Linked DNA regions of Occallatibacter riparius. The protein of the gene in region 3 interacts with the protein of the main gene of each other region in a pairwise test. Links are inferred from orthologs where the notes say so. Each region holds a gene or a part of one and is shown on either strand. Other genes may lie near its edges.

Region 1 (5,822 bases), 1.4 Mb from region 3 along the record:
TGATCAGGTCCTCGAGAACCAGGATGGCAAGCACCCTCGGCGTTTCAGGAGCGTTGGTGAGCTTCAGCTCCGTCAGCACGCGGGAGATGATCCCCGATGAAGAGATCAGCGTCACACCGCCCAGCAAAACAGACGGCAAGATGCCCCATCCAAGCAGTAGTCCGGCGGCAAATCCCGGCGGAAAATTGAGCAGCAGGTCGATCACCCCGCCCTTCATTCCGCTCTTCAGGTTGTGCCGCAGCTCAGCACCGGAGTACTCCAGCCCAAGCATAAAGAGCAAAAGCAGAACGCCTATCTCGGCTCCGTCGCGAATGAACGCTTTGGACACGTCGAGAGGCGCCAACCCGCCCTTGCCGAAGGCCAGCCCTCCCAGCAGATAGAAGGAGATAGACGAAAATCCCCACCGGCTCGCCAGCCGCGCCAGAATAGCCAGCCCGATGATCGCTGCGCCCAACTGAAAGAACAGCAGAGACAGGTGGTTTGCGGGCAATCGAGCTCCTCCTGCGAAGGTCTGCTGCTGTCGTCAGTCTAGACTGACGCCTCGGGCCCGGCTCCGCTCAACGAAGGAAAGCGCTTGCGATCGCCCGCCGCTTGGTATTCCCAGCTCCGCATGAATGTCGAATACTAGATAAGGTGAGAACTCTCTCGCTCGAAGGGTCCCGCAGGCGTCCCGCTATCCCAGCTGAACGAGCGTGGCCTGCGGATTGACCGGCGGAATGGCCTCCATCGGATACCCAAGGCTCTTCCACGCCTGATAACCGCCGCGCAATGGACGAACCCGCTCAACACCAAGCTTGTGGAGCTTCATGGCAGTGTGCGCCGCCGTCTCTTCGTTGGGACACGTGCAGTAGAGGATCACGTCACGGTCACGCGGAATCTCCCCTATCCGATGAGTCAGATCGTCGGGAGCGATGCGCTGCGCTCCCGGCAGCACAAACGGATCGGTCAACTGCTCAACCGGATGCCTGAGGTCGACGATGTAAACCTCTTCGCCGTCCTGGATCTGGGAGTAGAGTTCCTCGGGTTCCAGGCGCGATTCCGCCATCTGGCGCAGCAGCACCCGCCGCCGCATCACTCGCGCGACGATGAACCCCGCGATGCCGATCACCAGCAGAGCTCCGGAGAACCGTCCTACCCAATCGAGCAAGCTGGGATCGCGCTTGAGGGCGTCGCCGAAAAGCCGGCCACCCCACAGCCAGGCGAGCAGCCACATCAAGGCCCCAAGTCCATCGAGGAGCACAAATTCCCCGTAGCTCATGCCCGCCTGCCCGGCAACTGGAGCGCTGAGCAGCGCGACACCCGGAATAAACTTGGCGATCAGGAGCGTGACCTTGCGGCGCCGGCCGAACTGGAGCTGTGTGCGACGCACGCACAAGGTCGGCTCCATCGACATCTTGCAAAGTAGGTTCAGGACGTGGTGGCCGTACCGCCGACCAATGAAAAACCAACTGCTGTCCGCGATCAGGCACGCAGCCAGACCCAACAGCAGCACCTCTGTCAGACTGAGCTGCCCCTGAGCGGACAAAGCGCCGGCTGCGAGCAATGCCGGAATTGTCGGCAGCGGCGCGCCAAGCTGCTCGATCAGCACCCACGCAAACAACAGCAGGTAACCGTATGTCAGAAGGATGTGCGTGGGAAGCGCCATGATCTCAGGGTACAGCAGCAAAGGATAAAGTAGCGTTTGCCCGGGTAAAGAGCAATGGGGAAGCCGTCTGCTTATGGGATGTGCGAAATAAAGATTGGGTGCAAACGAAAAGGCCGCCTTCGTGGCGGCCCTTCGTCGGAGAGAGAATCTGCCTACTGCTCGACGCCCTGAGTCGACTCCGCCGGAGTGGCCGAAGCCGTCGCCTGCACGGGCTTGTTGATGAAGTAATTGTGATCCCAGAGGTTGCGGTAGAACGCGCCGGTGAGTTCCGCGGCGCGCGGACCGAATGTGGGCCGGCCGCCCTCGAGGAAGAACACGGTCACAAGGCTGCCCTGTGGCGCCTCAGAGAACGAAGCAAACCAACCGAACCGGGTGCCGTTGTTGGAACAGGTGCCGGTCTTGCCGAACACCGGCAGCTCCGTGAAGCTGGCGCGCAGGCGGCGGGCGGTGCCGTATTCCACGGCTCCGGCCATGCCGTCCTGAAGCTCGGGCACGTACTTGGCGATGTCCAAGGTGCGCTTGACGTGCGGTTCGAACGCCGCAATGTCTGCGGCCGTGGTGGGATGCTGGAGGTAGTACAGGGTTCCGCCATTCGCGAGGGCCGCAACGTAGGCACCGAGCTGGAGCGGGGTCATGGAAACACCCTGCCCGAAGCTGCACATCTTTCCAACACCACCCTCGGCGGCCGGAATCGGATGGTCAGGATACTCGCCAAGCTGTTCGCCCTGGATATGCCAGCCGGCCAGTTCGCCCAGGCCGAACTCATTGGCATAGTGCTTCACGCGCTCGAAGCCGAGCTCACGTCCAAGCTCTTCAAAGTAGAGGTTGTTGCTCTTGGCAAGCGCCTGGGTCATGTTCATGCGGAAGCCCGGGAGCTGGACCATGGTGTCGCGGGTGACGAGGCCCTCGGAAAGAGCCGCCATAGCCACCGTGATCTTGATGGTGGAGCACGGTTCAGCGCCCGGCGAAAGCGCCAGCTTCTGGTTAACCATCGCCAGAATCCGACCATTCGAGGGATCGATGACCACGGCGGTCCCGTTCATGTCCCCCAGGGCGTCAATGGCGGCCTGACGCACGATCGGGTCTTCTCCGGTGGTGATGTCACCGGAGAACTGGTCGGCGCCGGCAAATGAACTGGCCGTAAACCGCTCACCATAATAATGACGGCGCCCGTGCAGGCTGGCGCGGCGAATGGTGGCAGCACCATTGCCTGCCTTGGCAGAGTGCCGGGTGCGGCGAGCTGTCGCAGTTTTGGGCGCAGCTTTCGCAGTGGCCTTGGGTGCGGCCTTCGCCGAATGGTGCACCGTTGCGTGCGCACTAGCGTGATGAGTCTTGTGGGTTTCCACCAAGTGCTGCGATCTGCTGTGGTGGATGGTGTGCGGCGCGTCAAGGCCGGCCGCTGAGGCAGCCCCGGTTCCCGCCAAGGCGAAGCTAAAAATCAATGCGCAGGACAATCTCATCCAGCCGGCATCCTCTCAACAAATGGATTCTTGTCGTGCGTCGCCTTGGGGGAGGCGCACTACCCTGGTACTGCGTTCCATCTGCGGGATCTAGCGCAATTCACCGCAAAAAGACTTCGATCCCTCTCATTTGAGCTTTCCGGCTGGTTGATCGTGCGCCGAAGGGCTCTGCCGCGGCAGGCTTGGTGGACCTGACAGGTTCAGCCAAGGGGCCGCAAAATCCAAAAACTCATCAGGCTGGAGGTTCTAACCCGAATATACAGCTAATCTCTCTCGACCCGATGAAATTCCTTGTGACGCAGAACACTTCAGCTTTGTAGTTGGACTCCGCTAACGTATTCCGCGCTGCCTGTGCCGGGATAAAATCCGCCGCTCTTCTGATTATGGAGCCGTGCTGCAGGATTCTCCAAGCCTGTGGTACCGGTTGCCGGGATAGTCAACCCGGCCCTGTTGCGTCGGCCATTCTGCCCGCCTGCGGTGCAATTCGGCGGGCGGTTTAAGAGCCGAAGATTCAGAATTCTCTCAGGTTACGCTGCGCTGCGCAGAATCCGTTCCATTCGTAACCAGACTCATTTAGAACTGCATGCGCCGCATGAATGCCGGCACATCCAGGTCCCGCTCCATCTCGTCGCGCTTCTCGGCATACAGCGCCGCCATGGGCTGTTCTGCCGGAGTCGCTGGACGAACCCCATTGCCGAGGTCGGTCGCATAGTCGCGCGGCAGGGGCTTGTAAGGCGGCTCCTCGCCAACCTCGGCGAAGCGTGGTCGGGCCGGCCCAAGCGGCGCGGTATCGGCAAAAAGCTCATCAAAGGCCTGCATCTCAAGCTCGACCTTGGACTGGGGCGCCTCCGTCGATCCATCGCGTACCGGAACCGGGGCGGGCTCCTCCATTTCGTCGATCTCACTCATAAACCTCGCCGGAGCCGGGGCGGGGGCAGGCGCCGCCTGAACGGAAACCGACTCGGGTTCGGGAGAGATCGCAACTGCCTCCGACTGCCGGACCGACGCGGGTGCATACGCCGCCTGCTGTACCTGAACCGTCGCCGGGGGGGCGGACATCATCGAAACGGGCTCAGGCTCGCGCATCCAGTTCTCGCTCGAAAGCACCGGAACCGACACCACCGGCGCTTCCTCCACCGTTAGCATCCGGGCGCGGCGCTCCGGCATCTGGTCGCGGAATCCGGTCGCGATGACCGTGATCTTGACCTCGTCGCCCATCTTTTCGTCAAGCACCGCGCCGAAGATGATGTTGGCGTCTTCGTGGGCCGCTTCCTGGATGAGCGACGACGCGGCGTTGACTTCCGACAGCCGCAACGCGCTGGAACCGGTGATGTTGATGAGGATGCCGCGCGCTCCATCGATCGCGCCAGCTTCGAGCAGCGGCGACGCCATGGCGGCCTGCGCCGCTTCGATCGCCCGGCTCTCGCCCGAGCGGACCGCCGTTCCCATCACCGCGTGTCCCATGCCGGCCATCGTTGTCTTTACGTCCGCAAAGTCGCGGTTGATGATTCCGGGAATCGTGATGATGTCGGAAATGCCCTGTACACCTTGGCGCAGAACGTCGTCGGCGATCCGGAACGACTCGAAGAAGCCCGCGTCCTTGGCCACGGCGAGCAGTCTCTCGTTCGGAATCACGATCATGGTGTCGACGGATTCAAGCAGCTCCTTCAGCCCGCGCTGGGCCTGCTGCAGGCGACGCTTGCCCTCGAAGCCGAACGGCTGGGTGATCACTGCCACAGTGAGAATGCCCATCTCGCTGGCGAGGGAGGCGATGACAGGCGCGGCTCCGGTGCCGGTGCCGCCGCCAAGCCCGGCGGTAACGAAGACCATGTCCGCGCCTTCAAGCGCCTCGATGATCTTTTCCGAGTCCTCCAGCGCGGCGCGGCGGCCCACGTCCGGGTTGGCGCCCGCGCCCAATCCGGCGGTAAGGCGAACGCCGAGCTGCAGTTTGACCGGGGCCTGGCAGGACTTGAGCGCCTGCACGTCTGTGTTGGCGGCAATAAACTCCACGCCTTCCATGCGTGCCTGGATCATGCGGTTTACGGCGTTTCCGCCGCCGCCGCCCACACCGATGACCTTGATCCGCGCGCCACGCGGCGTCTCATCGTGATACTGGATGCGCATTTCCCCGGATTGTGCTGACATTTCCATAAGACTCCCGGCCTCCTGCTGACTCTCTAAAAGCTCGCTGCAAAGATGGCGCGCAGTTTGGCGCGCAATCCGTTGTTCTCCGCGGCGCGGGTCACGCGCGTGCGGTGTGCATATAAAAGTGTGCCGATGGCCGTCGAGAAGCTCGGATGCGCCAGCTCGCCCGGCATGTTGGAGAGCCTTACCGGCATTCCCGTCCTGGCCGGTACGCGAAGCTGGCTCTCGGTAACATCCAGCATTCCCGGCAGCATGGCTCCGCCGCCGGTTAGAACACAGCCCGCGCCCAGCGCGTCAAGCACGCCTCCGTTGCGCAGGCTCTCTTTGACGAAATACATCAGCTCGCGGGCACGCGGTTCCAAAATCTCGGCCAGCAGGCGCAGCGAAAGCTTCTGCGGATTAGGATTGGCGATCTCAACCTCTGCGTTTTGCGGCACGGCCGTCACCACGCAGTGGCCGTATTGCCGTTTCAACTGTTCGGCGTTTCCGAGGGGCATCTGTAGTCCCACGGCGAGATCGTTCGTAAAGTGAGCGCCACCAATTGGCACCGAAGACGTATGCGCGACGGCGCC
Region 2 (5,793 bases), 1.4 Mb from region 3 along the record:
TCGCAGGCGGATCGCGACGCGATCCTGCACGACATCTTCTCGCCGGACGAAATGGCGATGAACGTCTGCCGCACCTGCATTGGCGCGAGCGATTACGCGCGCACGCTTTACAGCTTTGACGAGAGTGACGAGCCGGATCCGGAACTAAAGAAGTTCTCGATCGACCACGACAAGGAGTACTACCTGCCGGTGCTGCGGGAGAGCCGCAAACATAATCCGGAGCTGTTCCTGTTTTCATCGCCGTGGAGCCCGCCGAACTGGATGAAGCCCAACAAGAGCATGCTGGGAGGCGCTATCCGCAAGCAGAGCTTCGATCCATATGCGCGGTACTTTGTGAAGTTCCTGGAGGGCTACAAGGCCGAGGGCCTGACCATCAATGCCGTTACGGTGCAGAACGAGACCGACGCCGAGCAGGAAGGCCGCATGCCCGCCTGCTTGTGGGCCCAGGAGCAGGAGATGGAGTTCGCAGGCAAGTTCCTCGCGCCGGCGATCAAGAAGGCCGGGCTGGATACCAAGGTCTGGATTCTCGATCACAACTACTCGCTGTGGGGGCGCGCAATTGATGAACTGAGCGACCCGAGTGTTTATGACGCTGTCGATGGCATCGCGTGGCACGGATACGTGGGCGAGGCATCGGCCATGAGCCGCGTGCACGATGCGTTCCCGAAAAAGAACATGTACTGGACCGAAGGCGGGCCGGATTATACGCAGCCCGACTATCTGACCGATTTCGCGACCTGGTCGGAGACCTTCAACGGCATCCTCAACAACTGGGCGCGGTCGATTACGGCGTGGAATCTGGCGCTGGACGAAAAGGGGAAGCCGAACATCGGGCCGTTCTCCTGCGGTGGGACGATCAGCATTGAGGGCGGCACGGAGAAGGGCGGCAGCCACAAGGTCACGAAGAGCGGGCAGTACTGGGCATTCGCGCACTACTCAAAGCACATCAAGCGCGGAGCGAAGGTGTTCGCAACCAATGGCGTCGCGCCCAATGCCCAGAGCGCGAAGGTCAGCTACAGCGGGTTTGTGAATCCGGATGGCAAGCATGTGCTGGTGGTGGCGAATCGCGGGGCGCAGGAGCGGGTGCAGTTCGTGATGGGCGGGAATGCCGTGGAACTGGACGTGCCGGCGGATTCGGTGCACACGTTGGAGTGGTGAAGAACAGGGAATAGGGAATAGGGAGTAGGGGCGGCGGCGCGGTCAGTAGATCACGCCGCCGTGCTGCATGGATGTGATCTGGCCGTTCTTTACGTTGAGTTGGTAGGCGGTGGATTCGCCGGTCCAAGTCTTGAAGTTGAAGGTGTGTCCGGGTGGAACTTTCTGGACCGCGTATGGTTGCCACGTCAGCGGCTGATACGGCATTGCGATGCCGGTTCCTTTCGGAGTGTCGATGAAGTAGGCGCCGCCGCGGCCGATGACGCTCGCTGAGCCGTCCGGTTCGAGCAGCACTGCGGCCTTTTCTTCGATGCCGATGCCGCGCGTAACCGGGGTGCCTGGTGTGGCGTTGAGTCGGGCCAGAAACACCAGTAGGCGGCCCATGCGGTCGCGCCGGACGAAGTGCGTGTCGGTGATGATGCCGTTCAGGATCGGAATCCGCAGGAAATTTTGGGTCAGCGTAATGCGCGAACCGAGGGGGTCGCTCAGGGCGAGCTTGCCGCTCAGGTTCGGATCGTCGGGCTTGTCGCCTTGCGCGGAGTAGGCCCACTCGCCCATGACGGCTAGGCCGGCGCTGGTGCCGCCGAGCGGGATGCTGCGGGCGATGTCGTCGTTGAGCGCATCCTGCACAGGAGACTTCATCCAGAAGTTGATGTAGTTGGCTTGATCGCCTCCGGCGATGAAGATGGCTTCGGCGGCGCGGATGGTTGAGGCGGCAAAGGGATCTTCGGCCGCTGCGCGATTGGGAAGGATCAGCGTGGCTACGGAGTTCAGTTTGGGGCACAATTGCTGGACGTAGGGGTTGTAGTCGTCGTCGCCCGTGGCCCGAAGTATGAGGAAGTCGCCTCCGCCGGCGCGATTGCAGAGCCACTGGAAGGCCTCATCCAGATCGGTGCCGCCGCCCATCAGTGCGTAGCCTGCGCGCGGGTGGGTTGTCGTAGCATCCGCCGGGCTGCCAGCGCGGAAGTACTTGTAGGCGTGCTCCGATTGCGCAAGGCAGGGAAGGGAAACTCCGACCAGGGTAGCGGCAATCAGAGCCAGAATGCGATTCATTCCGCCAGCTTAATGCAATCGCGGCGGGTCCATGCCCAGGCGATCACGTTATATGTTTCCCTAAATCCTGTGTTTCTGGTCACTTTTCCCTGTCTCTGGTTTTTGCCGTTTACGCATGGGGTTCCCCCCTGTTTTGCACCAAGTAATCCACTTCTCCCCGCCCTATAGTGGACTCTGGCGAATCTCACGACCAGCTCACGGCGTGGCTCAACGCAGTCCCAAAATCGGCAACCTCTCATGGGAGGACCAGACGTCCGAGGAGTCTCGCTTCCGGCGCGTACAGGAAGTCTCGCCCCGGGCAGGCCGGAATCCTTCAGGCCGCAACCTGCCTGGGATGCCGGTCGAGATGGCGGATCCTGATGACGACGAAGAGCTTCCGCGCCGCAAGCGCCAGTTCGAGAAGCCTTCCGGCCCCTGGTATAAGCCGGTCTCCAAACTGGGCCGCGTGCTGCTGGCCAGCGGAGCAGTGCTGGTAGTCGGTGCTCTTGTGACCGGCGTGATCATGATCAAGAACGCGCTCGAGCGTGACGGCAGATTCCGCATCGCGGGAACCGAGAATATACAGGCCGCAGGAATGAGCCAGGTTTCGCGCGCCGATATCCTGCCCATCTTTGGCGCCGACATTGGCAAGAACATCTTCTTTATTCACCTGAGCGAACGCCGCAAGGAGCTTGAGCAGATTCCGTGGATCAAGAGCGCCACCGTGATGCGTATCCTGCCTGACCGGATCCGTGTGTCAGTGGTTGAGCGGACGCCCATCGCGTTCGTGCGCGAGGGCCAGCAGGTGGAGCTGGTGGACGCCGACGGCGTGCTGCTCACCATGTCGCCCGAGGGCATGACGCAGCACCACTACTCGTTCCCGGTGGTTACGGGCATCGATCCGCGCGATGCCGCGGCCGCGCGTAAGACGCGCATGGCGGTGTATCAACGGCTGATTGCCGACCTGGACTCGACCGGCCAGAACATCTCACGGCAGATCTCGGAGATCGATCTCACTGATCCTGAAGACGCGCGGGTGACCATGCAGGACGATCCCACGCTGCTGCACTTCGGCGATGAGCAGTTCCTGGAGAGATATCAGCGGTACAAGGCTCACATTGCAGAGTGGCGCAGGGAGTATCCGGACCTGACGGCGCTGGACCTGCGTTATGACAGCCAGGTTGTGCTGAAACGGTCGCCGGGAGCAGGCGCATCGCCAACGACTGTGAGTGCAGCGGACGGTAAGCCGGTTGCGGCTTCGCAGGGGACCACGGCTACGGCAAGCGCGAAGCCTTCGGCTCGCCATGTCGAGGCGCCCGCGCAAACGCAGGCCGCAGCCAAGTCCGAGCACAAGGTCCAGCCGCATCACGCCAAACCAGCGCCCAAAACTGCGGCGCAGCGGGAAAAGGAAAAACGCCAGGCGGCACACAAGGCCGCACTGCTGCATCACCAGCACGCAATGAATGCAACCGCTGTAACCCGGCAGGGACAATGAGCACACGATGAGCCAGAACCAGGACAATCTGATCGTAGTGCTCGACGTGGGCAGCGCGCATACGCGCATCTTGGCGGCCGACCTGAATGAGGGCGCGCTGCGCTATCGCGGGCATGCGGCAATGGAATCGGCCGGCATGCGCAAGGGACTCATTGCTGACCTCGGTCCCGCCGCCCGCGTTGTCAAAGCGGCAACCGAACATTGCGAGCGCGTGGCCCGCGCCAATATCGACGAGTGCGTTGTGGGTGTTGGCGGCCCGCATATTCGCGGCCTGAATACGAATGGCGGATTCGAACTGGGCAGCCGTATGCGCGAGATTACGCGCGAAGATGTTCGCACCGCCGTGGAGCGTGCCCGCGCTGTGGAGCGCCCGCCGGACCGCGAAATCCTTCATTTGCTGCCTCGCCAGTTCATCGTCGACGATCAGCCCGGCGTCTTCGATCCGGTAGGGATGGTGGCAGCGCGGCTCGAAGTCGATCTGCACATCGCCACTTGTTCGGGCTCCGCCCTGCAAAGTACCGTGACATGTGCCAATCGCGCTGGGCTGGAAGTCACGGAGGCTGTGCTCGAGTCAGTCGCTGCGGCTGAGGCTACGCTCTCAGCCGACGAGCGGGAATTAGGCGTCTGCTTGCTCGATATCGGCGCTCACTCCAGCGACCTGGTTGTGTTTTTCGAGGGCGCCGTCGCGCATACGTCTTCGGTGCCAATTGGTGGCGCTCACTTTACGAACGATCTCGCCGTGGGACTACAGATGCCCCTCGGAAACGCCGAACAGTTGAAACGGCAATACGGCCACTGCGTGGTGACGGCCGTGCCGCAAAACGCAGAGGTTGAGATCGCCAATCCTAATCCGCAGAAGCTTTCGCTGCGCCTGCTGGCCGAGATTTTGGAACCGCGTGCCCGCGAGCTGATGTATTTCGTCAAAGAGAGCCTGCGCAACGGAGGCGTGCTTGACGCGCTGGGCGCGGGCTGTGTTCTAACCGGCGGCGGAGCCATGCTGCCGGGAATGCTGGATGTTACCGAGAGCCAGCTTCGCGTACCGGCCAGGACGGGAATGCCGGTAAGGCTCTCCAACATGCCGGGCGAGCTGGCGCATCCGAGCTTCTCGACGGCCATCGGCACACTTTTATATGCACACCGCACGCGCGTGACCCGCGCCGCGGAGAACAACGGATTGCGCGCCAAACTGCGCGCCATCTTTGCAGCGAGCTTTTAGAGAGTCAGCAGGAGGCCGGGAGTCTTATGGAAATGTCAGCACAATCCGGGGAAATGCGCATCCAGTATCACGATGAGACGCCGCGTGGCGCGCGGATCAAGGTCATCGGTGTGGGCGGCGGCGGCGGAAACGCCGTAAACCGCATGATCCAGGCACGCATGGAAGGCGTGGAGTTTATTGCCGCCAACACAGACGTGCAGGCGCTCAAGTCCTGCCAGGCCCCGGTCAAACTGCAGCTCGGCGTTCGCCTTACCGCCGGATTGGGCGCGGGCGCCAACCCGGACGTGGGCCGCCGCGCCGCGCTGGAGGACTCGGAAAAGATCATCGAGGCGCTTGAAGGCGCGGACATGGTCTTCGTTACCGCCGGGCTTGGCGGCGGCACCGGCACCGGAGCCGCGCCTGTCATCGCCTCCCTCGCCAGCGAGATGGGCATTCTCACTGTGGCAGTGATCACCCAGCCGTTCGGCTTCGAGGGCAAGCGTCGCCTGCAGCAGGCCCAGCGCGGGCTGAAGGAGCTGCTTGAATCCGTCGACACCATGATCGTGATTCCGAACGAGAGACTGCTCGCCGTGGCCAAGGACGCGGGCTTCTTCGAGTCGTTCCGGATCGCCGACGACGTTCTGCGCCAAGGTGTACAGGGCATTTCCGACATCATCACGATTCCCGGAATCATCAACCGCGACTTTGCGGACGTAAAGACAACGATGGCCGGCATGGGACACGCGGTGATGGGAACGGCGGTCCGCTCGGGCGAGAGCCGGGCGATCGAAGCGGCGCAGGCCGCCATGGCGTCGCCGCTGCTCGAAGCTGGCGCGATCGATGGAGCGCGCGGCATCCTCATCAACATCACCGGTTCCAGCGCGTTGCGGCTGTCGGAAGTCAACGCCGCGTCGTC
Region 3 (10,375 bases):
CTCAGATGGCTGAAAGAGGATAGGTCCGAGCTTGATCCATCGCCGCGCGCCGAGCGCCTTGTGTCCTATCCCCGGCACCAACACGGCGGCCAATGCGAAAGTGAAGAAACCATAGAACCATGGAACGATGTCGATGAGCTTGTGGTAGTCGATCTTGGCGAAGATGAACATCGCGAGCAGGCCGCCTGCCACCCAGGCCACCTGCTTTTTGTCGAAGCCGATGTACTTTGTGTGCAGCGTCGCCGAATGGATCTCCATGATCGAAATGCCGCAGAGAAGCAGGACAATCAGCAGGAGAGCCCAATCGAAATCACGTACGCTGATGAGCTTGCGCACTATCGGAGACCCTCTTTCCAGCGCAGCGGCATTGCATTCAACAGCGCGCCGAGGCTCAGCGGCTTCATCGCGATCTGCTTCGCGGGTTCGCTCGGGTTCACGAGGAAATGCCCAGTGTGAAGCTGCTCCGCCTCGTGCTTCGGATCACCACTATCAGGCGTTGACCACACCGCGCCCACTTCCACCGGTTTGGTCGGCTCGCTCGCCTTCTGCAGCAGATTGTTATCGCGCTTGCGCTGTTTGTTCACGTAGTCGACAACGATAGCCTGCGCGATGTGCGCCGAGTTCGAGCCCCAGTCGCCGTGCTCCTGCAGCACCACCACCGCCAGCTCTGGATTGCGTCTTGGCACCATGCCCACGAACCACGAGTTCGGCGTGCGCGCGCCGCCCTTGGTGTGCGTGTCGCCGCCGCCCACCACCTGCGCGGTGCCGGTCTTGCCGGCAAAATCCACACCCTCGATATGGCTGGCCGCCGCGGTCCCGCTCGTCGTCGCTGCTGCCATGCCGTCAGTAATGGTCATCCACGTGTCGGGATCGAGGGCCACCGTCTTTTCGCCCGAGCCCGGGAAGCTATCGATCAGTGCGGAACGGAAATCCGCCGGGAGCTGGTCCGGATTTACACTATGCGGCCGCACGAAGTGCCCATCGGAAGCGATTCCCGAGAGCGCCCGCAGCAACTGGATCGGCGTTACCTGTGTCTCGCCCTGTCCGATGCCGACCGAGATCGTATTGCCGGCATAGTACTTCTGGTGGTAGTTTCGCCATTCCCATTGCGTTGATGGCATCACGCCCGACATCTCGTTAGGCAGATCTATGCCGGTCTTCTGGCTCAGTCCGAACGAGGTCGCGTACTTCGCAATCGTGTCGATGCCCAGCTTCTGCGCCAGCGCATAAAAGAACGTGTCGCACGAGAGCGGAATCGCCTGCTGGATGGCCAGCACGCCGTGATGCTTGTCGCAGTGGAAGAAGCGCCCGTAAAACGTGCCCCCGCCCGCGCAGTTGACGCGCATATCCTGCGCCACACCCTCTTGCAAGCCGGCAGCCGACATGATGATCTTGAATGTCGATCCCGGCGCGAGCTGGTCCTGGATGGCCTTGTTCATCAGCGGGTGCCGAGGATCGGTGATGAGCTTGTTCCACTCGTCGCGCTTGATGCGCACAGCAAAAGCATTCGGATCGTAGCTGGGGTGCGACACCAACGCCAGGATCTCCCCGTTCCTCGGATCCATGACGACGACGGCACCGTTGTTCTCGCCGAGTCCGATCTCTGCCGCGCGCTGCAGGTCGAGGTCGATGGTGAGCTTCAAGTCCTGCCCGGGCTTGGCGTGCTGCGTGCCAAGAACACCCATCTCACGCCCGTGGCTGTCGACAATCACGTCCTGCGAACCGTCTTCGCCGCGCAGGATCTGGTCGTATGTCTCCTCAATCCCGGCCTTGCCCACTACGTCGCCCGGCTGATAAGCCGCGTAACGTGGATTGTTGTTCAGGTCGTCTTCGCTGACCTCGCCCACGTATCCAATGAGGTGCGACGCAAAGCCATCGCGCGGATAAAGCCGCCGCTCTTCTTCAATGGTTTCCAGCTCCGGAAGCTCGTTGCGGTGCGCCTCGATGAAGGCCTGCTCGTCGGCCGTGATGTCCTGCTTGATGGGAATTGGCTGATATCCCGCGGCGCTGCGGAAGTGCTTCAGCGTTGCCTTCAATTGGTCGAGATCGAGGTTCAGGCCCTGCGCGATCATCGGCAGGTCTTCGTCAACATTCTTGTTCTGCTCGCGAACTAGGAAGCACGTGACCGATGGGTAGTTGTCGACAATCAGCCGCCCTTCGCGATCGAAGAGCTTGCCGCGCGGCGCCAGAATAGGCACCTTGCGGATGCGATTCTGCTCGGCCAGTTCGCGGAAGTTGGTGGCGCCCAGCACCTGAAGCCGCCACAGGCCGGCAGCGAGCGCCAGCATCATCAAAAGGATGCCGTATTGCACTGCCGCCGATTTGTAGCTGGAGAGCTTCTCGCCGCGGTTACTACGGTCGGAATACATGTGCTTCTCTATATAAGATACAGCGAATCGAACTCACATTCAGCGCCCAAGTGCCGCATGATTGTTCGCGCTGGATCAGGGGAATTACTTATTGGACGTACCACTCCCGATTCTGATTCACGCCAAAGTCCGAGTCGCCTAATCCCTTATCTGGAACCGATCCAGGAAGGGGAACAGAATCAGCGCTATGATCGAATTCCCGATCGACTGGAACAGCGGAGTCAGCCAGTTCCACTCCAGGTCCATCCCCAGCAGCACGCGATAGATGAACAGGTAAACCGCATTGCACAGCAGGGTCAGCGCGAAGTTCAGCATCACCCGCACCAGGTAGTTCTGCACGTCGATCCGGATACCCACGGACGCTGCCAGGTAGCCGGCAAGAGTCTTGGCAATGCCGTTCACCCCGAGGGGCCGCCCGGTCAGCGCGTCCTCGAATATACCCACAAAGCCCCCGATCAGCATGCCCTGGATTGGGCTGCGCCGCCCGAGCGCGAAATAGATCGTGATTACCAGCGGGAAGTCGAACCAGATGTGGTTCTGCCCAAACGCCCGTGGCAGCATGGCCTGCAGCACCAGCGCCAGCACGATCACGAAAAGATAGAGCGGGGCCGGGTACTTGTGAATCTCCAGGTCGCGGCGGGAGTTCGCCATCAGCACAGGCATCGTCTAGCGCTCCCTCCGGTGCTGCGGACTCGCAGGTGGATTGCTCGGCTTCGGCACGGGCCGGGTCGCCTGCGGATTCTCCCCCGGATTACCTTGCTCAGCATCCGGCTTGGGCACGGCAGGCTTCTTCGCCTTGGGAGCGGTCTGCCCCGCCGCTGCCCCGCCCGCATTTGGAGTAGTCGCATTGCCCGGCGTAAATCGGTCCGGATGCGCGGGCGGAATGATCTTCGGCACCACCGCGGGCGTGGCCGGAACTGGCTGCCCATCGGGCCCCACCTGTGCCGTCTTGGGAGCGGTTGGCGGCGGAGCATTCGGATCGGTCAGGCCCGGCAGCCTCTCCGCCATGATCTCTGACGCCTTCCGCTGCTCCGCGAGCGCCGCGGCGTCTGCGCCCTTCAGGTCCTGGCTCTGCGCCATATCTTTCAGCTGCTGGTCTGAGAAGCGCGGCTCCGTGCTCGTAATCACCAGGACCTCGTCGAGCCTGTCAAGCTGCGCCGCGGATTTCACAATCACCCGGATGAATCCGTCGCGATCAGGGTCGGGCAGCACCTTGTCCACCACGCCCACCTGCAGCCCGCGGGGAAAAATCTGGTCGCCGCCGCCCGTCAGCACCTTCTCGCCGGGCTTGATGCGGTTGTCCGCCAGAATGCCGACAATCTGCGGCTGCCCCTGCGCATTGCCGCGCAGAATGCCGCGAATGCGCGTCTGCTCCAGGATCACGCCCGCCCCGCTCGACTGGTCATTGATCTCCAGCACCTGCGCCGTATGCGGAAATACCTCGCGCACCTTGCCTACGATGCCGTCGCCTGAAATGACGGCCATGTCGCGCTTCAGCCCTTCCTTTTCGCCCTTGTTGATAGTGAACACCCAGGACTGGTCGGAGCCGCTGGTGCCGATCACCTGCGCGGGCATCGTCGCATACAAGTACTTCTCCTGGAAGCCCAGCATCTGCTGAAGCCGCTGGCCCTGGCGCGCATCCTCAAGCAAGGCGGCCTGCTCCACCCGCAACCGGTCCACCGTCTCCTGCAGTTCCTTGTTCTCCTGCCTGACGTTGCGCAGGGCAAAGTAGTTCTCCCAGATGCTGCCCACCCCGGTCTTCGAGGTCTGCACGGCCCGTTCAGGCGGAGAGACGGCGGCATTCGCCCATAGCCGGATCAGCCGCACACTCGAGCTATCTGCCGGATCGTAGACATTCTTTCCACCCGCGTTCCGGCGCACCTGCACGGCCAACCCGATGATCTGGACCATCAGCAGCAGTAGCAGTACGAGGAGATTCCGGTAGCGGACGAAGAAGCTTTCCATGGGGCTCAACTCCCGCTTCAAAGCATCAGAAATTGCGCGGCGGGAGCACCTTCAGTGTATCGGGTTTCGCGATTGGATCTTATTGGAACGCCTAACTTGCAGATGGATAGTAAACAGGCGCAGGAGGCAAGAGGCTGATCCTCATGCGTCCCGCGCCTACTGGCTCTAATCGATCTTAATTTTGCGCAGCAGCCTGAAATCCGACAGCATCTTGCCGGTTCCAAGCACCACTGACGCCAGCGGATCGTCCGCCACCGATACCGGAAGTCCCGTTTCCTCGCGGATGCGCTTGTCGAGGTTCTTGATAAGCGCGCCGCCGCCGGTGAGCACGATGCCTCGGTCGGAAATATCGGCCGAAAGCTCGGGCGGGGTCCGCTCCAAGGCCACGCGGATCGCGTTCATGATCACGGCAATGCATTCGCCCAGGGCCTCGCGAATTTCCGAGTCGTCAATGGCGATGGTCTTCGGCACGCCCTCAATCAGGTTGCGGCCCTTGATCTCCATCGTCAGGGGCTTGTCCAACGGGAACGCCGAGCCGATCTCCATTTTGATGTGCTCAGCCGTGCGCTCGCCGATCAGCAGGTTGTACTTGCGCTTCAGATAGTTGGTGATAGCCTCGTCCATCTGGTTACCGGCCATGCGCACCGAGCGCGAGTAGACGATACCCGAGAGCGAGATGACCGCGATATCTGTGGTTCCACCGCCAATATCGACGACCATGTTGCCCGAAGGCTCGGTGATGGGCAGCCCGGCGCCGATCGCAGCCACCATCGCCTGCTCAACGAGATAGACTTCGCTGGCCTTGGCGCGATAGGCCGAGTCCTCGACCGCGCGCTTTTCCACCTGCGTGATTTCAGACGGTACGCCGATCACGATCCGCGGATGCACCAGCATCTTGCGGTTGTGCGCCTTCTGGATGAAGTAGTTCAGCATCTTCTCGGTGACCTTGAAGTCAGCGATGACGCCGTCTTTCATCGGCTTGATGGCCACGATGTTGCCGGGAGTGCGGCCCAGCATCTCCTTGGCTTCCTTGCCTACGGCCTCCACCTCACCGGTGTTCTTGTTGATGGCCACGATGGAAGGCTCGTTGACCACGATGCCCTTTCCAGCCGCGTAAACCAGGGTATTGGCGGTGCCGAGGTCAATCGCAAGGTCGCTCGAAAACATGCTGAAGAGCGAACGAATGCCGTGCGAGCGCGATGTGCGCGAAGGATAGCCATTCAAAGACATTGGAAGATTGGTTCAACCTCAAGGAGTATTGTACGGCAGCAGACCAGCACGGCAGACCACAGCCGACGCGAGCAAAAGAGCGCGCCAATGCTGTAAACTCTCCTCTGTTTGCCGTGTTTTCAGCATACAGCAGATTGAGTGCAATGCGTGTGCCGCAACGCACACTGAATCGCTTAGTCGGAATTAATGCGGGCCCTCCTCTTCGGGTGCAAACCGCGGCCCACTGTGAACCAGGACTGTGAACTAACAACTGCTCTTCGAGGACCTCCATGCCCATCACGACCTATCAGAACCTCATCGGCGGCGAATGGCTGCCGGCCCGCAGCGGCAAAACGTTTAAGAATGTAAACCCAGCCGACCACTCCGACATCGTCGGCGAGTTCCCCTCCTCCGGCGCCGAAGACGTCGACCTGGCCGTAGCCGCCGCCAAAAAAGCCTTCGCCACCTGGCGACTGGTTCCCGCCCCCAAGCGTGCCGAGATCCTCTTCCGCGCCGGCCAGCTTCTCCGCGAGCGTAAGGAGCAGTTTGCCCAGGACATGACCCGCGAAATGGGCAAAGTCCTTGCCGAAACCCGCGGCGACGTGCAGGAGGCCATCGACGAAGCATTCTATGTAGCCGGCGAAGGCCGCCGCCTCTTCGGCAAAACGACCCCCAGCGAGCTCCAGAGCAAGTTCGCCATGTCCATACGGATGCCCCTCGGCGTCGTCGGCATGATCACGCCCTGGAACTTCCCCATGGCCATACCCTCGTGGAAGCTCTTCCCGGCCCTGGTCGCGGGCAATGCTTGCGTCATCAAGCCGGCCACGGATACGCCGCTTTCTGTCTACAACCTGGTGAATACGCTGGTCGAAGCCGGCGTCCCCGCGGGCGTGCTCAACATCGTCTGCGGCGGCGGCGGAGCGGTCGGCAACGCCCTGGTCGAGCACAAAGACGTCCGCGCCATCAGCTTCACCGGCTCCAGCGAGATCGGCTCCCACGTGGCGCAGCGTGCAGCCGCCACCTTCAAGCCCGTCTCGCTCGAAATGGGCGGCAAGAACGCTCAGATCGTCCTCAACGACGCCAACCTCGACCTCGCCCTTGACGGCGCGCTCTGGGGCGCCTTTGGAACCACGGGCCAGCGCTGCACCGCCACCAGCCGCATCCTTCTGCAGATGGGCATCGCAAAACAGTTCATCCCCAAGCTCGTCGAGCGCGCCAAGGCTCTCAAGGTCGGCAACGGAATCGACGAATCCGTGCAGGTAGGCCCGCAGGTCAACGCCAGCCAGATCGAGACCTCCACGAACTATGTCGAGATCGCAAAATCCGAAGGCGCAAAGCTCGAGTGCGGCGGCCACGCGCTCACCGACGGTCCTTACGCCAACGGAACCTTTTTCGCTCCCACCATCTTCTCCGGCGTAACGCGCGAGATGCGCATCGCCCGCGAAGAGGTCTTCGGCCCCGTGCTCTCCATCCTAGAGTTCGACACCTTCGAGGAAGCCATCGAGATCGCCAATTCCATCGACTACGGCCTGTCCTCGGCGCTCTACACCAAAGACCTGAACAAGGCCTTCACCGCCATCCGCGATCTCGAAGCCGGCATCACCTACATCAACGCGCCCACCATCGGGGCCGAGGTTCACCTGCCTTTTGGCGGCGTGAAGCACACCGGCAACGGCCACCGCGAAGGCTCCGAAGCCTTGGACTTCTTCACAACCTGGAAGGCCGTCTACGTCGACTACAGCGACAAGCTCCAGCGCGCCCAGATCGACAACGCTGAGTAGGATCAAAGAGAAAAGACATGGAAAAGCCCTACGTCCCCAATCCATCCCGCTACGACGACGCCACCTTCCGCCGCTGCGGCCGTTCCGGCATCGTGCTGCCGCCCATCTCCCTCGGCTTGTGGCAAAACTTCGGCGGCGCCGATGTCTTCGAAACCGGCCGCGCGATGATCCGCCGCGCCTTCGACCGCGGAGTCACCCACTTCGACCTCGCCAACAACTACGGACCGCCCTACAGCTCCGCCGAAGAAAACTTCGGCACTATCTTGCGCAAGGACTTCCGCAACCTCCGCAATGAGCTCATCATCTCCACCAAGGCCGGCTGGGACATGTGGCCCGGCCCGTACGGCATCGGCGCCTCGCGCAAGTACCTCCTGGCCTCGCTCGATGACAGCCTCCACCGCATGGGCGTCGACTACGTCGACATCTTCTATGCCCACCGCCCCTGGGCCGATACGCCGCTCGAAGAGACCATGGGCGCACTCGCAACTGCCGTGCAGCAGGGCAAAGCACTCTACGTCGGCATCTCTTCCTACAGCCCCGAGCGCACGCGCCAGGCCCACGACATCCTGAAAAGTATGAATGTCCCGCTGCTCATTCATCAGCCCTCGTACTCCATGCTCAACCGCTGGATCGAGCACGGCCTGCTCGACACGCTCGAAGAGCTCGGCGTGGGCTGCATCGGATTCTCGCCAATGGCCCAAGGCATGCTGACGACGAAGTACCTCAATGGCGTGCCTGCCGACTCGCGCGCCGCTCTGGGCAATTCTTCCCTGCTCAATGAATTCCTGAACGAGAAGAACATTGCGCACGTCCGTAAGCTGAATGAGTTCGCACAGAAGCGGGGCCAATCGCTCGCGCAGATGGCCATCGCATGGGTGCTGCGTGACAAGCGCGTGACTTCGGCTCTCATCGGTGCGCGCAACGTCGAGCAGCTCGACAACTCCCTCGACGCGCTCAACAACGTCACCTTCACGCCCGAGGAACTCGCCGAGATCGAGCCTCACGCAGTCGACGTGGGCATCGACCTCTGGCGCGCCGCCCGCATGAAGATGATTTAGCACCCCTCAAGGGAAAGGCCGCGGCCCATAGCCGCGGCCTTTCACGATCCACCACCCACTATACACTAATCACTGCTCCTGCTGGGCCGGGAAATCGTCGTCATCCTCTTCCTGCGCCTTCGCAGCTTTCATCACCGGCGCAGCTTCCTTCTCCTTCGCAGGTACTGCCGAATCCGCCGGAAGATCCGGATGCTCATACGCGTACAGCTCGTTGAACAGATACTTGTATGTCGCGTGCGACTGCCCGCGGAATTGCGGCTTGAACCCGTACAGCACAATGCGCCCGCGACCATACGCCATCTCGACCGCCGCAGCCTTGCCCTCAATCGCCTCGGGATGCAGCAGCAGCCCGCTCTCCAGCGGATTCGTTTGCTTCGAATACCGCGCCAGCACCGCGCCATGGAATCCTGGCAGCGGTTGGAAAGCCGGCCCCATCTGGAACATCACAACAGGTGAATCGGTGACTCCATAATTCGTCGGCAGTTCCGCATGTTCCGTTTCCACGCGCAGAAGCGCGCCCGAGCAGAAGAACTTGTCGCTCTTCGCGCCCTTGATCACGTTCTCCACCGGTAAGCTCAGCAGAGGAATCAACGCGTCCGCCGTGCGATTCAGTGCCACCAGCGTTCCGCCTTCGCGCACAAACTCGCGCACGTTGTTCAGGCCATCCTGTCCCAGCCCGCCCGCATACTGCCCCGGCACCACGCCCACGTTGAAGCCATCCATCAACTGCCGCGACGACATATCCGGCAGCACAATCACGTCATACCGGGTGCGCAGGCCGCTTGAGCGGATATCCGCGTTATACAGGCTCTTTGGCTCAAAGCCATAGTTCTCCAGAATCCACCGCGTCCAGCCTTCATCAATCGCCGGCGCCCACGGTCGATAGAGACCGATCTTCGCCTTCTTGATTGCCAGCGTATGCGCCGGCGCGCTCACCGCAATCGCGCCCACCGCATTTTGCTTTGCGATACTATCCAGTTTGTCGCGCGTAATACCGCTGATGAGGAACGCGCCCTTCTCCGCGCCATTCGCGGTCTTCACCGCATCCTGGGCGAGCGTCACAGTTGCCCCTTCTTTCAACGCAGCATTCACTACCTCAAAGGACGCATTCGTCCGATGGCTCAACGCAAATACAGTGCCGGCGCCATCAACGGTCGCCGCCGGAGCCTCTGCCTTACTGACCTTCGTCAGCATCGAGCGCTGATCCACAGCCAGCGGATCCGTCACCGCATCCACGTTCACGCCCATCTGCAGCGGCAGCGTCCATCCCGTCACGTCATACGGCAGATCGATCGATTTCGATGTTCCGTTCTCCAGCGCGTCAGGATACTTCTGCCTCTCGAACAGCTCCTTGGCCATCTCGGAGAAGGCCTGGTCCATCGGAATCACCCATGATCCCGCCGGATAACTCACGCCGTTCGCCTTGAAGCCATCCTTCGTCGCATACACATCGAGCCCGTTGTCGATCATCAACTGCGCCAGCTTCGCTGCCTCCGGCGCGTCCGTCTGCTTGTCGCTGATCACATACGCAAACGGAGGCTCTTTCTTGAAGTGCTCAATCGTGTCGCGCGCCGCCTGGTAGCGGTTGTAGAGCAGCGTCTCGCGATTCTTCGCTGCGAGATCCAGCACACTCATCGACCCGCCCACCATGTAGTCCACCGCGTCGCGCAAGTGCCACCATCCGCCTTGCCACGGCGTCGTATACATCGTCAGCGCGCGCAGGTCCTGGTACTGCTTGGGGAAATCGCTCACCGCGTAGAAGTGCGGGGTAGCGTACTCATACAGCGCCGTCTCCGTGAAGAACGAAATCTCGCCGCGGAACACGTGTGCCCAGTCCATGAACCCCGCATACCAGTTGTCGAAGCGCGACTCAGAGATTGCACCCGGCATTTTGTGCGCATTCAGATAGGCCGCCATGTTCGTACCCACCACGTTCAGCCAACTCCGCACATACGGGCTGATGTTCGATGAGATCGGATCGGAAAACGGCGGA

The links.
Region 1: the proteins of MOP44_RS10330 (region 3) and ftsZ interact in binary tests that used the Escherichia coli proteins (3 or more experiments, as listed by UniProt). The link is inferred for Occallatibacter riparius from one-to-one orthologs.
Region 2: the proteins of MOP44_RS10330 (region 3) and ftsA interact in binary tests that used the Escherichia coli proteins (3 or more experiments, as listed by UniProt). The link is inferred for Occallatibacter riparius from one-to-one orthologs.

Annotation. Positions count from the first base shown.
Region 1 is NZ_CP093313.1:4,002,994-4,008,815, reverse strand. The notes cover bases 2,968-5,822. They hold ftsZ (cell division protein FtsZ), read right to left. Parts: upstream 5,257-5,822; coding sequence 3,679-5,256; downstream 2,968-3,678. Other genes in these bases: ftsA (cell division protein FtsA), read right to left, coding at 5,283-5,822; MOP44_RS16280 (penicillin-binding transpeptidase domain-containing protein), read right to left, coding at 2,968-3,105. In the rest of the region: MOP44_RS16290 (cation:proton antiporter), read right to left, coding at 1-490; MOP44_RS16285 (VTT domain-containing protein), read right to left, coding at 674-1,645; more of MOP44_RS16280, read right to left, coding at 1,798-2,967. UniProt on the Escherichia coli protein: Essential cell division protein that forms a contractile ring structure (Z ring) at the future cell division site. The regulation of the ring assembly controls the timing and the location of cell division.
Region 2 is NZ_CP093313.1:3,998,636-4,004,428, forward strand. What follows is about bases 2,829-5,793. They hold ftsA (cell division protein FtsA), read left to right. Parts: upstream 2,829-3,689; coding sequence 3,690-4,898; downstream 4,899-5,793. Other genes in these bases: MOP44_RS16265 (cell division protein FtsQ/DivIB), read left to right, coding at 2,829-3,682; ftsZ (cell division protein FtsZ), read left to right, coding at 4,925-5,793. Also shown: MOP44_RS16255 (glycoside hydrolase family 30 protein), read left to right, coding at 1-1,158; MOP44_RS16260 (cyanophycinase), read right to left, coding at 1,201-2,208; more of MOP44_RS16265, read left to right, coding at 2,411-2,828. UniProt on the Escherichia coli protein: Essential cell division protein that assists in the assembly of the Z ring. May serve as the principal membrane anchor for the Z ring.
Region 3 is NZ_CP093313.1:2,561,453-2,571,827, reverse strand. The notes cover bases 3,533-6,499. They hold MOP44_RS10330 (rod shape-determining protein), read right to left. Parts: upstream 5,565-6,499; coding sequence 4,500-5,564; downstream 3,533-4,499. Other genes in these bases: MOP44_RS10325 (aldehyde dehydrogenase family protein), read left to right, coding at 5,834-6,499; mreC (rod shape-determining protein MreC), read right to left, coding at 3,533-4,334. In the rest of the region: rod shape-determining protein RodA, read right to left, coding at 1-336; mrdA (penicillin-binding protein 2), read right to left, coding at 336-2,369; rod shape-determining protein MreD, read right to left, coding at 2,508-3,020; more of mreC, read right to left, coding at 3,036-3,532; more of MOP44_RS10325, read left to right, coding at 6,500-7,324; mgrA (L-glyceraldehyde 3-phosphate reductase), read left to right, coding at 7,342-8,382; MOP44_RS10315 (M14 family zinc carboxypeptidase), read right to left, coding at 8,452-10,375. UniProt on the Escherichia coli protein: Forms membrane-associated dynamic filaments that are essential for cell shape determination. Acts by regulating cell wall synthesis and cell elongation, and thus cell shape.